DNA from 2 places in the Allobosea sp. BIWAKO-01 genome. Region 1 is predicted to be linked to the other one. Evidence: predicted binding sites of a transcription regulator. Region 1 holds the regulator's gene; the other holds the start of a gene.
What was found. The regulator LexA, encoded in region 1, represses DNA repair genes until DNA is damaged. The targets are predictions, from matches to a motif close to TGTTCNNNNTGTGTTCNG.
Positions count from the first base shown of each region.

Region 1 (7,633 bases):
AGGCATGCGCTGGCGCGCGCCCTCGTCCAGCAGTGTCGCCGCCTTCTGGTCGAGTGCGAGCGGACGCTTGGCAAAAAGATAGGACGCGCTGTCGAGCAGCTCGATCAGCGTCTTGGCACGCTCCTTCAGTCCCGGCATCGCAGCAAGAAGCTTGGCTTCGAGAACCGGATCGAGTTCGGGGCCAAGGCCATGCGCAGGGCCGATTTCCGGCAGGATGCTCTTCAGTGCATCAAGCAGGTCACGATCATCGGACTGGCGCATATAGAGTCCGTTCAGGCTCTCCAGCTTGGCGTAGTCGAAGCGTGCAGGGGAACGGCCGATGGAGGAAAGATTGAACAGCGAGACCATCTCTTCGGTCGAGAAGATCTCCTGGTCGCCATGGCTCCAGCCGAGCCGGAGGAGGTAGTTGCGCAGGGCCACCGGCAGATAGCCCATGGAGCGATAGGCATCGACGCCGAGCGCGCCATGGCGCTTGGAGAGCTTCGCGCCGTCCGCCCCATGGATCAGCGGGATATGCGACATGCTCGGCACGCGCCAGCCCATAGCCTGGTAGATCTGGGTCTGGCGGGCGGCGTTGGTGAGATGGTCGTCGCCACGGATGACATGAGTCACGGCCATGTCATGGTCGTCCACGACGACAGCGAGCATATAGGTCGGGTTGCCGTCGGAACGCAGCAGCACGAGGTCGTCTAGATTCTCGTTCTGCCAGACGACGCGGCCCTGCACTTCGTCCTCGACCACTGTCTCGCCGGTCTGCGGCGCGCGCAGGCGGATGACCGGCTTCACGCCGGCCGGAGCGGTCGCTGGATCGCGATCGCGCCAGCGTCCGTCATAGCGCATGGGACGGCCCTCAGCGCGCGCCTTCTCGCGCATCTCCTCGAGTTCCTGCGGCGTCGCATAGCAATAATAGGCCTTGCCGGCGGCGAGCATCTGCTCGGCGACCTCGCGATGCCGGGCCGCACGGGCGAACTGGTAGACGGTCTCGCCGTCCCAATCGAGGCCAAGCCAGGACAGGCCGTCGAGAATCGCCGCGATGGCCGGCTCTGTCGAGCGTTCACGGTCGGTGTCCTCGATGCGCAGCAGCATCTTGCCGCCATGGCGACGGGCATAGAGCCAGTTGAACAGCGCGGTACGCGCGCCGCCGATATGCAGGAATCCGGTTGGAGACGGCGCGAAGCGCGTAACGACCGCATCACTCATGAAAGGCAGGCTCCGGCAGGACGGGAAATGAGGCCGACAGAGCGGCAGAGGAACAAGACGTCGATGGGACATGACAACCGACGCCGCCCCTGTAACATGCTGATGGGGCCGACGTTAAGCGCAAGATCGCATCCGGTTGGCCGCCCGAGGGACGGCCTATGCGCGAGTCGCCGCCAGACCCGAGCCGGCTGCGCGGCGCGCGTGTTCGCGCCGTACCGTTCCGCATTCCCGAGATGTGGTTTCAGGACGCTGCAATTCGGTTGTTTCTCGCCGAATGGCGCGCGCGTTTCCTGGGCGCCATCGCGATCGAGGCCGGGCGCAGAAGGCCCTTTCTCTGGCTGCCGGTGCTGATGGGAGCCGGCATCCTGCTTTATTTCGCGGCCGACCGCGAGCCATCCCTCTGGGTCCCACTCTCCGGCTTTGGCATCTCCGCTGCGATGGCAGCGCTGTCGCGCGCCCGACGCCCGGTCATGCTCGCTTGCGTCTGCCTTGCTGCCATCTTCGCCGGCTTTGGTGCCGCGGCCTGGCGCACGGCGACAATCGCAGGACCGATGCTCGATCGAACGCGCGTGGGACAACTCACCGGCTTTGTCGAATCGGTCGAGGCGCGTGACGCTGGCGCGCGCCTCGTGATCCTGGTGACCAGCATTGCCGGGGTGGAGCCTGAACGCCTGCCACGGCGGGTTCGGGTCAACGTCAAGGGCGGATCGGTTTCGCCGGGCGATCACATCGTCGCCCTCGCGCGCCTCCTGCCGCCGCCCGGTCCGGTGCGGCCAGGCGGCTACGATTTCGGGCGCGACGCCTTCTTCCGAGGGCTTGGGGCGGTCGGGACCATTCCCGGAAAGATCACGCTCGCCCCACCACCCTCGCAGCCACCGCTCGAGCTTCAGATTCGCGCGATGGTCGACCGGGCGCGCAATGCCCTGACGGAGCGTATCGCCGGGATCGGGGGAGGGCAGGCAGGCGCGATGGCGGCGTCGCTGGTTACCGGCAAGCGCGGCCTCATCACTGAGGCGACCAATATCGACCTGCGTGCAGCCGGCATCTATCACATCATCTCGATTTCGGGCCTTCACATGGTGCTGGCCTCCGCCACGATCTTCGGCCTGGTCCGTGGCCTGCTGGCGCTATCGCAAACGCTGGCATTGCGCTGGCCCGTAAAGAAGCTCGCTGCCCTGGCCGCGATGCTCGGCGCCACGGCCTATTGCATTTTCTCTGGAGCCGAAGTCGCGACGGTGCGCTCTCTGATCATGACCTTGGTCATGCTCGGTGCGATCCTCGTCGATCGCCCGGCGCTCAGCATGCGCAATCTGGAGCTCGCTGCGATGATCGTCCTGCTGCGCGAGCCTGACGCGCTGCTTGGCCCGAGTTTCCAGATGTCCTTTGGTGCTGTCGCGGCGCTGATCGCCTTTGCCGAGCGCTGGGAGGATCGCGGCCACTCCGAGGCGCCGGCGAACCTGCCTTGGCCGCTACGGCCAATCTGGGTCGCGGTGGTCGGCCTCACGGTCACGACCGTGTTGGCGACGGTCGCAACCGCACCTTTTGGTGCCTATCACTTCCAGACCTTCAACCCCTTCGGCCTGCTCGGCAATGCGCTCGCCTTGCCCTTCGTTTCCCTGATCGTCATGCCTGCGGCGGTCTTCGGCGTACTCGCCTATCCCTTCGGCCTGGATTGGCCGGCTTGGGCGCTTATGGGAGTCGCTTCGGACTATGTGCTGCAATCCGCGCGCTGGGTTGCGGGATTCGACCACTCCGCAGTGATCATTCCTGCGTTCGGGACGGCGGCGCTCGCATGCTTTGCCGCCGCGCTTCTCTGGATCACGCTCTGGACGACACCGCTACGCTTCCTGGCCGTCGCCCCCTGATCGCGGGACTGGTCGTGGCGGCGAAGCCCGACAGGCCCGACATCCTGATCGAACGCGATGGTTCCGGGATCCTGGTCCGCGGGGGCGATGGTCGCATGACCTGGCGGGGCAACCGAGCCGCTTCGTGCTGCAACAATGGCTGAACGCAGATGGCGATAATCGCCGGCCTGACGACAACAGCCTGCGGGACGGCGCGGCCTGCGACACGTTGGGTTGTGTCGTCCGCAGCAAGGAAGGACGAAGCGTTGCCTTTGCACGTGATCGCCTGGCCATCGTCGAGGACTGCCGGCGCGCCGATCTCGTCATTACGCCGATTCCGTGGAACGCTCCGTGCGCTGCACGACTGATCGACCGCAGGGCATTGTCGCGCGATGGCGCGACCGCACTTGTCGGCCACAAGGGCGGCTGGCGCGCACATCTATCAGAGCAGGATGGTGTCGATCGTCCCTGGAGCCGCAAGCGGGAGCGGCCTGCAAGCACCCCGCCAGGGCCTTCGCCGGCTTTGCCGCTGGTGGCTGTCGAAGAGCACGAGCCGCTTCAGTAGCGCCGCATCAGGTTGACCAGGCGGCCTTGAATCTTGACGCGGTCCGGTCCCAGCACCCTTGTCTCATAGGCAGGATTGGCAGCTTCGAGAGCGATCGAGGAGCCGCGCTTGCGCAGCCGCTTCAGCGTCGCTTCCTCGTCATCGATCAGGGCCACTACGATATCGCCGGTATTGGCCGTGTCCTGACGTTTGATCACCACGGTATCGCCGTCGAGAATGCCGGCTTCCACCATCGAGTCGCCGCGCACCTCGAGAGCAAAATGTTCGCCGGGGCCAAGCATGTCAGCAGGCAGGGCCACGCTATGGCTGCGGCTCTGGATGGCGGAAATCGGCGTACCGGCGGCAATCCGCCCCATGACCGGAATCGCGACTGTGGAGCGCACATCCTCGTCCGGGGGCGGTGCGATCGGCCGGACCTTGCCAAGGCCACCCTGGACGACGGAGGGGTTGAACCGCCCGCGCGTCGCCTGAGGGCCGCCAGCCCCCTCGGGCAGCTTGATGATCTCGAGCGCCCGGGCCCGATTAGGCAGGCGGCGAATGAAACCGCGCTCCTCCAGCGCCATGATCAGGCGATGAATACCGGACTTGGAGCGCAGATCGAGCGCGTCCTTCATCTCGTCGAAGGAGGGGGGGACCCCTGTCTCGCGCAGGCGTTCCTGGATGAAACGAAGCAGTTCGAACTGTTTGCGTGTCAGCATGGTCCCCGCCGGCGCTCTTTGCACGGAATCGAAACAAAGCACGAACACCATACAGGTTCGCGTTGTGTTCCGCAAGCGCCCTCAGCGCAGGCGGATGATCCGGCAGCCGTCGCCTTTGTTTGCCGGCGCAGCAAATGATTCGCGAATGAGCAGCGCATCGGCGCGGGCGAGAGTGGCCAGCATGGATGAATCCTGCTTGGCGAAGGGCGTTGCCAGCCATCCCTCCGGGGTGAGGATCAGTTCCGACCTCATATAGTCCTGCCGTTCATCATTTGCCGGCAAATCTCTGCCGACGATTGCGGGCTCACTCAGATCGCGCTCAGGTTCCGGCACGCCGAGGAGGGCCCTGAGCAGCGGAACGACGAAGAGATGCCCGCAGACGATGGACGAGACGGGGTTTCCGGGCAGGCCGAGCGCGACCATACGGCCGAGGCGGCCCATCATCATCGGCTTGCCCGGCCGCATGGCGATTTTCCAGAAGCCGAGCGCCATGCCTTGCCCAATCAACGCTGCCTGGACGAGATCGTGCTCACCTACCGAGGCCCCTCCCAGGGTGATCAGCACATCGGCATCGGCCTTCCGTGCCTGGCCGATCTTGTCGGCGAGGTCGGCATGATCATCGCGGGCGATCCCGAGATCGAGCGCTGTGCCCCCGGCCTGCTCGACCAGCGCGGCGAGCGCAAAACTGTTGGACGCGACGATCTGGTCGGGGCCAACCGGCTCGCCCGGCTGGACCAGCTCGTCGCCGGTCGCGAGGATTGCGACCAGTGGCCTGCGACGCACAGTGAGCGTGGGGTGGCCCATGGCTGCAGCGAGGCCGAGGCTCGCACTTTCGAGTCGGCTGCCGGCGAGAAGCAACACCTCGCCCTCGGAGAAGTCCAATCCTGCCTGACGAACGAACTTGCCGCGCTCGGCGCCCTCGCGCACGCGGATCGTCGTGCCGCCGACGCCGTCCGCGTTCTCCTGAATCAGGATCGTATCGGCGCCCTCCGGAATTGGAGCACCGGTGAAGATGCGAACAGCCTCATTGGAGCGGACCATCCCTGAGAAGGAGCGACCGGCAGCCGATTCGCCGATGACACGCAATTCATTTGCCGGCGCAGTATCTTCGGCGCGAACGGCGTATCCATCCATTGCTGAGTTGGCAAAGGGGGGGTGGGTCCGAAGCGCCTGCAGGTCGGCGGCGAGCACGCGCCCTACGCAATGTGCGAGTGGCAGAGTTTCTGCTGGTGTCGGTGCCGGAACGCTGTCGATAAGCGCTTTCAGGGCGACGGGGACGGGCGTGAGGCTCATCGCGCAGTTTCCGGGAGATCGAAGGTGCCGGATTTGCCACCTGACTTGTGGACGAGCCTGATGCCCTCGATCCGCATCGCCCGGTCGACTGCCTTGACCATGTCGTAGACTGTGAGGCAAGCGACGCCAACAGCGGTCAACGCCTCCATCTCGACGCCGGTCTGTCCCTTCATCTTGACCTCGGCGCTCACGCGCACCCCCGGCAATGCCTCGTCCAAGGTGAGGTTGACGCTGATCTTGCTGATCAGCAGCGGGTGGCAGAGCGGGATCAGTTCATGCGTGCGCTTGGCAGCCATGATTCCAGCCAGGCGCGCTGTGCCAAGCACGTCGCCCTTCTTGGCATCGCCATCGCGCACGATCGCCAGGGTTGCTGGCTGCATGACGACGTAGCCCTCGGCGACAGCGATGCGCGAGGTCTCCTCCTTGTCGCCGACATCGACCATATGGGCCTGGCCGCTGGCGTCGAGATGGCTGAGCTTGCTCATGCTGCGCTGCGCGCAGAACCGGTCAGGAGATCACGGGTCGCAGCGGCGACATCGTCCTGCCGCATCAGGCTCTCGCCGACGAGGAAGGTGTCGACGCCGACGCGTTGCAACCGAGCGACGTCGGCATGGCTGAAGATGCCGCTCTCGCCAACGATGATGCGGTCCGCGGGGACGCGCGGTGCGAGTCTCTCGGTGACGGCGAGGTCGACGGCAAAGCTGCGCAGGTCGCGATTGTTGATGCCGAGCAAGCGGCTGTCGAGCTCGAGGGCGCGATCGAGCTCGGCTTCGTTGTGAACCTCGACCAGCACGTCGATGCCGAGTGACTTTGCCGTCTCGTTCAGCGCGCGGGCTGTCCCGTCATCGACGCCAGCCATGATGATCAGGATACAGTCGGCGCCCCAGGCGCGAGCCTCGAAGACCTGATAGGGGTCATACAGGAAATCCTTGCGCAGGGCGGGCAGGCCGCTCGCCGCACGCGCCTGCTGCAGGAATTCCGGCTGTCCCTGGAAAGAGGGGGCATCGGTCAGCACGGACAGGCAGGCCGCGCCGCCATCGGCATAGGCGCGTGCCAGCGATGGCGGGTCGAAATCGGCGCGGATCAGCCCCTTGGATGGGCTGGCCTTCTTGATCTCGGCGATCAATGCAGGCTTGCCGGCCGCGTGTTTCGCGGCAAGCGCGGCCGTGAAGCCACGCACGGGGTCGGCAGCCAGGGCGCGCTGCTCGATCTCCGCCTGGGAAACCGCGGCCTTGGCAGCGGCGATCTCCTGGCGCTTATAGGTCTCGATGCGGGCGAGGATGTCGCTCATGACGTGCTCACGCGTTCGAGCTGGCGATGAGTGCGGTCAGCGTCGCCTTGGCCTTGCCGCTGTCAATCGCCGAGGTCGCGCGGGCGAGGCCATCGCGCAGATCACCGGCCTGACCCGCCACGACGAGCGCGGCGGCGGCATTGAAGGCGGCGATATCGCGGAAGGGCGTCATCTTGCCGTCGAGAACCGCGCGGAGCGCCTCGGCATTCTGCGCCGGTTCACCACCGCGCAGATCCTCGGGCTTTGCACGGGCCAGGCCGACATCGTCCGGGCTGATCGAGAAGCTCTCGATCTTGCCCTTGTCGAGCGCGACGACGCGGGTCGGCCCGGTGGTGGTGATCTCGTCAAGGCCGTCGGAGCCGTTCACGGCCCAGATGCGGTCGGAGCCCAGCGCAGATAGCACGCGCACCATCGGCTCGAGCCAGGTCTCTGAGAAGGCGCCGACGAGCTGCCTCTTGACGCCGGCCGGGTTGGAGAGCGGCCCGAGCAGGTTGAAGATGGTGCGGGTGCCGAGTTCTGTGCGCACCGGCGCCACATGCCGCATCGAGGCATGATGGGTCGGTGCGAACATGAAGCCGACGCCGGCCTCAGCGATGCAGCGCTCCGTGCCCGCGGGCTCGAGCCCGACCTTGACGCCGAGCGCGGTGAGCACGTCGGCCGCTCCGGAACGCGAAGAGGCAGCGCGATTGCCATGCTTGGCGACCGGCACGCCGCAGGACGCGGTGATGATCGCGGCCAGCGT
Region 1 covers NZ_BCQA01000001.1:5,034,277-5,041,909, forward strand. The annotation lists gene gltX (glutamate--tRNA ligase) at 1-1,200, opposite strand, end outside; gene BIWAKO_RS23615 (ComEC/Rec2 family competence protein) at 1,359-3,065, shown strand; gene BIWAKO_RS23620 (hypothetical protein) at 3,190-3,609, shown strand; gene lexA (transcriptional repressor LexA) at 3,603-4,307, opposite strand; gene BIWAKO_RS23630 (molybdopterin molybdotransferase MoeA) at 4,389-5,600, opposite strand; gene moaC (cyclic pyranopterin monophosphate synthase MoaC) at 5,597-6,085, opposite strand; gene trpC (indole-3-glycerol phosphate synthase TrpC) at 6,082-6,891, opposite strand; gene trpD (anthranilate phosphoribosyltransferase) at 6,899-7,633, opposite strand, start outside.

Region 2 (7,633 bases), 770 kb from region 1:
GATAGACCGGCGCTGACGGGACTATGATCGCGGCGAGCGTTCTCACCGACGGGCCGTCACGCTTGGACCTATGACGCCGCGCGGTTCTCGGAGCGGCTATGTGCTCACCGGGCCGTAAGCCCTTAGGTGTCCTCATTGCCCGGGCCGACAGGCGTCTGTTGCCCGCGCCCCTCTGGCTCCCGTCTGCACACGCCTCGCGTATGAATCTCGATCGCGGCGAGCGCTGCGTCTAAAGAGGAATATGGCCCCGGCGAGAGTGTTGCATCGTACCCAGAGCTCGGCCCAACGGGACTACGCGGAAGCTTCCGGACAAGGCCAGCTCGACATCCCCGGCGTTACGGCCGAGCAAGTCGATGAGGTCCCACCGTGTCGAGCTCGTTTGCTTGATGATGAGATCCATGAAGGCTCCTCCGCCCCAACGGTCGCCCACCGATAACAATCCAAGCTCGAACAGGTTGCGGGGACGGTCCGCGGTTTTCCGGTTTTCGCGCGCAGGGAAGCCATCGCAGCGGCAAGGAGTGGTCACCGACGGACCAGATTGCCCGAGGTGAAGCTGAACCAAAACGCTGTTCGTGCGTTCCTCAGCTATCCCATTTTCGCCAACGGAGAGGTCCCATGGATTGGAATCGCGTCGAAGGAAACTGGAAGCAGCTTAAGGGCAAGGTCAAAGAACAGTGGGGCAAACTCACTGATGATGACCTCGATGTGATCGCAGGCAAGCGTGATCAGCTCGAGGGGAAAATCCAGGAGCGATACGGTCTCGCGAAGGATCAGGTTCGGTCGGACGTCGATAACTGGTACGGCCGTCAGACTTGGCAGTAGCCATTGCAGTGAAGACGCCCCGTCGGCTTGAGCCGACGGGGCTCCCAACTACGTTTCTCTCGGAACGCAGCGCCCCATTCGCCCCAATACCAGGTCCCCGCATGATCATCGATGAGTGGTGATCTTGGGTCGGGTGTATGACCTCACGGAGCCCAGATCGATGAAACCCGTTGATTTGATGACAACCTTGGTGGTTCTCCTGGGCCTCGGTGCAGTTCCGGCGTCGGCTCTCACAGCCGAACAGGTCAACACGGCGACATTCGCGGCGCGAACCCACCAGGCAGCGAATGGGCCCAACCCCTTCATCGTGAAGGCTCAAGCCCTGCTCGCCCGGCGTGGCATTTCACCAGGTGTGATCGATGGCGTCGATGGGGAGAACTTCCGCAAAGCCGTAGGGCAATTTAGGCGCCAGGAAAATCTTGGCGAAAGCGACGAACTGGACGAGGTCGCTTGGCTCGCTCTCGGCGGCGGTAGCGATCAGGATGTCGTGGTGGAATACAAGTTGTCCAACAAGGACACAGAATACGACTTCGCTGACGATATTCCCCGCGACTATGCGAAGCAGGCCAAGATGAAGCGGCTCTCCTATACCAGCCCGCAGGAGATGCTCGGCGAGCGCTTTCACATGAGCGAAAAGCTCTTGATGGAGCTAAACCCGGGACTTGGCTTCACGGAGACCGGCAGCGGAATTTACGTCCTGTCTGGCGGCCGCTCGGTTCTGAAGGGGGGCGCCAAACGGATAGATGCCGTCAAGAGCACGGGCATGCTCATCGTTTACGGCGAAGGCGACACTGTCTTGGCCAGCTACCCGGCCACGATCGGAAGCAAGGCCACACCGTCGCTGACCGGCCAGTACACGGTGACGCGCATCGCGCGGAACCCGAACTACACCTATGACCCTGAGAAGAATTTCCAGCAGGGCAAGAATGACGAAACCCTCGTCCTTCCGCCCGGACCGAATAACCCGGTCGGAACCATCTGGATTGCACTGTCTGAGCCAACGTTCGGCATTCACGGGACACCAGAACCCTCGCAGGTCAGCAAAACAACGTCGCATGGCTGCGTGAGATTAACCAACTGGGATGCGGAGGAGCTTGGCGACCTCGTGCGCCCGGGTGTGCCTGTGCAGTTCCTGGATTAGATCTATGGCAGGTCGCCAGAACCGGCGCGGTTTCGCCGGATTCGCCCTTTCCTTAAGTCTTTCCCTTTCGATGCTGGGCTTCGGGGCGCTAGCACGCGACCGTCAGACCGAAGGGCACGGCCTCTTGCAATCGGGCCCTGTGCTCGCACCGCTCCCTCCGAAACGGCCGACCGGTTTGAGGCCGCACGTTGAGCCCGCTCAGGACAGTTCAAGCGGACAGGGCGGGGGCGGTCCGTCGACCTGCATCCGTGTCTTCGAGGAGAACGGAGGCGTTGTGCTGCCCTCGGCCGGTGGCACAAGCACCGGTGAATGTGCGATCGAGGACCCGGTAACATTTCAGCGGGTGACCATCCCTGACGGTTCCAAAATCGAACTGGACAGTGCGATCACTGTGCGGTGCCCGTTCGCATTGGAGGTTATCGCCTGGGTCCGCGACGATCTCACTGCGCTGATGAAACGGGAGAACAGCCAGCTCGCGAAACTGGCCGGGGTCGGAGGACATGCCTGCCGGGCCCGAAATGGTGATGCAGGCGCACCCATCAGCGAGCATGCAAGCGGCAACGCTCTCGATGTGGGTGGACTGTTGATGCAAGATGGCCGAGCGTTGGCATTCGTTGGTAACGAATCCGAGTCCCGCTCGATCCGTGAAGCTGTCCAGAAGAGCGCCTGCCAACGGTTCACGACTGTCCTGGGCCCGGGGGCTGACAGCTCCCACAAAGATCACCTCCATCTCGACATGCGCGAGCGCCCTCGTGGGTTTCGCATTTGTCAGTGGACGGTCGAATGAGTGACAGACAGTTCTCGCCGCCAAACCACTCCTCAAGAGGCGGCTTCAACGACACGCCGGGAGGGAGAGGCGGGAAACCTCCTTCAGGTCCTTCAGAGTACGCGTGTTGACGTCATTGCGGACGAACGACGCGCGTACTTTCCAGGAACCTGGGGGCAGGTTCGATCGTTTGAGCCACTGGCTGGGGTTGTTTCAGCGTCAGGCTGAACTCTTTGTCGCCATGAATCCGGACGTGGTTGGACCACTCTGATCACTCCGCGAAGCGGATATCGCATGATGACCTCATCTTGACTCCCGAGTGGTGAAGTAGGAACAAAAGAGGAACATAACGGCCCGCCTATTTCCAGAGGACACCAACAATTGTGCGGCCCGAGCTCGCCATACAGTCTCTGCGCGCCCAGATCGAAAGGATCGAAGGCACGAACCGGCGCGCAAGATCGGTGCTGCCGTTCGGTATCGCCGAGGTGGACTCGCGCCTCCCAGGTGGCGGACTGGCCCTCGGGGCGCTGCATGAAGTGGCTGGCGGCGGCAACGGCGCGATTGACGGTGCCGCGGCCGCGCTGTTCAGCGCAGGAGTTGCTGCCCGCACCCGGGGGAGGGTCCTGTGGTGTATCACGCGGCCGGACCTCTTCGCGCCCTCCATCGCACAAGCCGGACTGGGTGCCGATCGGGTGATCTATGTGGAAGCCTGCGACGACAGGACCGTGCTTTCCTGCATGGAGGAAGGGCTACGGCACGGAGGACTGGGCTCCGTCGTCGGGGAAGTCGCTCGCCTGTCCATGACCGCCTCTCGTCGGCTGCAACTGGCCGCGGAGGGGACAGGCTCGATCGGGATCGCCCTTCGCCGTTGGCGGCGTCAGACGGAGGCAGCCGATTTCGGGCAGCCAACGGCCGCGATGACGCGCTGGCGCGTCTCGGTGATGCCGTCCACAGCGCTGCCGGTGCCCGGCGTGGGACGGCCTCGCTGGCTGGTCGAACTCATCCGGGCCCGCGCCGGCGACAGTGCAGATTTCGAGTTGGAGGCGTGCGATGACACGGGTTGTCTCGCTCTTCCTGCCGACCTGGTCCACCGACCGGGCGCGGCGGAAGGCGGGCGACGCAGCGCCTCCGCCTGAGGCGCCGCTCGTCCTGATAGGCCGCGACGGAAACAGGCGGATAGTGCTGGCAGCGGATGCTGCGGCACAAGCTTCCGGCCTCCGCTCTGGCATGCCGGTGACAAAGGCGCAGGTGCTCGTTCCGGGGCTGATCGTCGAGGACGCCGATCCGGCCGCCGACTCCGAAGGGCTGGAGCGGCTGGCCGTCTGGATTTTGGAGCGTATCGCACCGGTCGTCGCACCCGATCCGCCGGACGGGATCGTCATCGACTCGTCAGGTGCCGACCATTTGCATGGTGGCGAGAGCGCCATGCTCGACGGGCTGATCGGCCGCCTCGCCATGTCGGGGATCGCCGCGCGAGCGGCCGTCGCCGACTCGTGGGGCGCCGCACATGCGTTGGCTCGTTACAGGACACGTTCGGCGATCAGGGCTGCTCCAGGGCATGGGCCATCCGTCATCGCATCGTTGCCGCTGGAGGCTCTGCGGCTTCCATCCTCCGTTAGCGTCGGACTCCGCACTCTGGGCTTCGAGCGGATCGGTGATCTGCTGGAGCAGCCGCGGGCGCCTCTGGCTCTGCGATTTGGTCCGGAGATTGGTCGCCGCATCGACCAAGCGCTTGGCGATCTCGGCGAGCCGATCAAGGCCATTCGGCCACCCGACCTGATCGAGGTTCGCCAGGCATTCGCCGAGCCGATCGGCGCCGCGGAGACGATCGCGCGCTATATTGGCAAGCTCGTCGTGCAGCTCTGCGAACGCCTCGAGGAGCGCGGGTTCGGCGCGCGTCGTCTCGACCTCATCTGCCACCGCGTCGACAATCGCGCTCAGGCAATTCGGGTCGGATTGGCGGTGCCTGTTCGTGACATCAAGCGACTGAGCCGGCTCCTCTGCGAGAAGATCGATACGATCGAGCCGGGTTTCGGAATCGAGGTGATGACGCTCGCCGCGACCATCGCCGAACCGCTGGAACGCAAGCAAACCACCAGCTCGCTTGTCGAGGAAAGCCTCCCGGATGTGTCGGACCTGGTCGATACCCTGATAAACCGCGTCGGGGAGCGCGCCATCTATCGTCTGGCTCCGGTCGCGAGCGACGTTCCTGAACGTTCCGTCTGCCGCATCCCGGCCATGGCGGCCGAGACGGGGGCAAGTTGGCCAGGCCATTGGCCCCGGCCTACCCGACTGCTCCCGCAACCGGAACCGGTCGAGACCATGGCACTGCTGCCTGACCAGCCCCCGGTTTGGTTCACCTGGCGGGGAATCCGTCGACGGGTGAAGCGTGCGGACGGGCCCGAACGAGTCTTTGGCGAATGGTGGAAGCGCGATGCCGAGCTGGCCGCGGTTCGCGACTATTTCCGGGTCGAGGATGATGCCGGTGAGCGCTACTGGCTCTATCGCGCCGGCGACGGTGAGCACGTTGCGACCGGCTCGCATCGTTGGTTTCTGCACGGGGTGTTCGGATGAGCAGCCCACGCTACGCCGAGCTTCAGGTCACCTCGCATTTCAGTTTCCTGCGCGGGGCCTCCTCATGTGAGCAATTGTTCGCGCAGGCTGCGGCGGCTGGCACCGAAGCCCTCGCCATTGTCGACCGCAATTCGCTGGCGGGGATTGTCCGCGCCTATGAGGCCGCAAAGACGACCGGGGTTCGCCTCGTCGTGGGGTGCCGGCTTGATCTGGTCGATGGTACGTCGGTGCTCGTCTACCCCACCGATCGGGCGGCGTACTCGCGGCTCTGTCGGCTGCTCTCGCTCGGCAAGAAGCGCGGTGGCAAGGCAAAGTGCCACCTCGAATGGCCCGATCTTGTCGCCTATGGCGAGGGTCTGATCGCTGTCCTCGTTCCTGATCACGCCGACGAGGAATGCGCCTTCCGTCTTCGGCGACTTCGCGATGCGTTCGCTGACCGCGTCTATCTCGCGCTGACGTTGCGCCGACGACCGAACGACCAGCTCCGGCTTCACGAACTCTCGAACCTCGCTGCCCGGATGGGCGTGTCGACCGTCGTCACCAACGACGTGCTCTTCCATGAACCCGCGCGGCGCATTCTCCAGGACGTAGTGACGTGCATCCGACACAACGTCTCGATCGACGCCCTGGGCGACCGGCGCGAACGACATGCCGATCGCTACATCAAGCCTCCGGAAGAGATGCATCGGCTGTTCAGCCGCTACCCCGAGGCTTTGGCGCGGACGCTACAGATCGTCAGCCGATGCCGCTTCTCGCTCGATGAACTGGCCTATCAATATCCCGAGGAGCGCGACGATCCGGCGCTCACTCCCCAACAGACCCTGGACAAGCTGACCTGGGAAGGCGCCATCGAGCGCTACCCCGAAGGCATTCCAGAGAGCGTAACCGCAGCTCTTCAGCACGAGCTTCGACTAATCGAGAAGCTTGGCTACGCCCCATACTTCCTGACGGTGAACTCGATCGTTCGCTTCGCCCGATCGCGGGACATTCTGTGCCAGGGGCGCGGCTCGGCGGCGAACTCGGCCGTCTGCTACGTGCTCGGCATCACCTCGATCGATCCGGGCCGCAATGATTTGCTGTTCGAGCGCTTCGTGTCCGAGGAGCGCCGAGAGCCGCCGGACATCGACGTCGATTTCGAGCATGAGCGGCGCGAGATCGTCATGCAGTGGATCTTCGACACCTATGGGCGCGATCACGCTGCGCTATGCTCGACCGTTATCCGCTATCGCACCAAGGGCGCGCTCCGGGACGTCGGAAAAGCCCTTGGCCTGCCGGAGGACCTGATCGGCACGTTGTCCTCGCAGGTCTGGGCCTGGTCGGAAGCAGGCGTCGAGCCGCGCCATGTCGAAGAGCTGAACCTCAACCTCAAGGATCGGCGGCTTCGTCTGACCCTCGACCTGGCGCGTCAGCTTATGGGCGCGCCCCGGCACCTCAGCCAACACCCCGGAGGGTTCGTCCTCACGCATGACCGGCTCGACGATCTCGTTCCGATCGAGCCCGCCGCCATGGCCGATCGACAGGTCATCGAGTGGGACAAGGACGATATCGATGCGTTGAAGTTCATGAAAGTCGACGTGCTGGCGCTCGGCATGCTGACCTGCATGAAGAAGGGGCTCAACCTTCTGTCCGAGCACAAGGGCATCAATCTCGATCTTGCGACGATCCCGGCCGAGGACCCTCGCACCTACGCGATGATCCGGAAGGCCGACACGCTCGGCACCTTTCAGATCGAGAGCCGCGCGCAGATGTCGATGCTGCCGCGGCTGAAACCCCGGACGTTTTATGACCTCGTCGTCCAGGTCGCGATCGTCCGGCCAGGCCCGATCCAGGGCGACATGGTGCATCCCTATCTTCGCCGGCGCGAGGGTCTGGAGCCAGTCCACTATCCCAAGCCGGAGCTGGAGAAGGTGCTGGGCAAGACCCTGGGCGTGCCGCTGTTCCAGGAACAGGCCATGCGCGTGGCGATCGAGTGCGCCGGCTTCACCCCGGGTGAGGCCGACATGCTCAGAAAGTCGATGGCGACTTTCAAGTTCACCGGCGGCGTCTCCGTGTTCAAGGACAAGCTGATCGCCGGCATGGTCGCCAACGGCTACGAGCCGGAGTTCGCCGAGCAGACTTTCAAGCAGCTCGAAGGGTTCGGCAGCTATGGCTTTCCGGAAAGCCACGCAGCCTCATTCGCGCTGATTGCCTACGCCTCAGCGTGGCTCAAATGCTGGCATCCCGACATCTTCTGCGCTGCACTCCTCAACAGCCAGCCCATGGGCTTCTATGCTCCCGCCCAGATCGTCCGTGACGCGCAGGCGCATGGAATCGAGATTCGTCCGGTCTGC
Region 2 covers NZ_BCQA01000001.1:4,269,042-4,276,674, forward strand. The annotation lists gene BIWAKO_RS19970 (CsbD family protein) at 616-822, shown strand; gene BIWAKO_RS19975 (L,D-transpeptidase family protein) at 983-1,963, shown strand; gene BIWAKO_RS19980 (extensin-like domain-containing protein) at 1,968-2,750, shown strand; gene BIWAKO_RS19985 (ImuA family protein) at 3,110-3,865, shown strand; gene BIWAKO_RS19990 (DUF6504 family protein) at 3,780-5,303, shown strand; gene BIWAKO_RS19995 (error-prone DNA polymerase) at 5,300-7,633, shown strand, end outside.
Region 2: BIWAKO_RS19985 (ImuA family protein) is a predicted target of LexA. The motif match lies at 3,059-3,076, and genes of this name have one in related genera.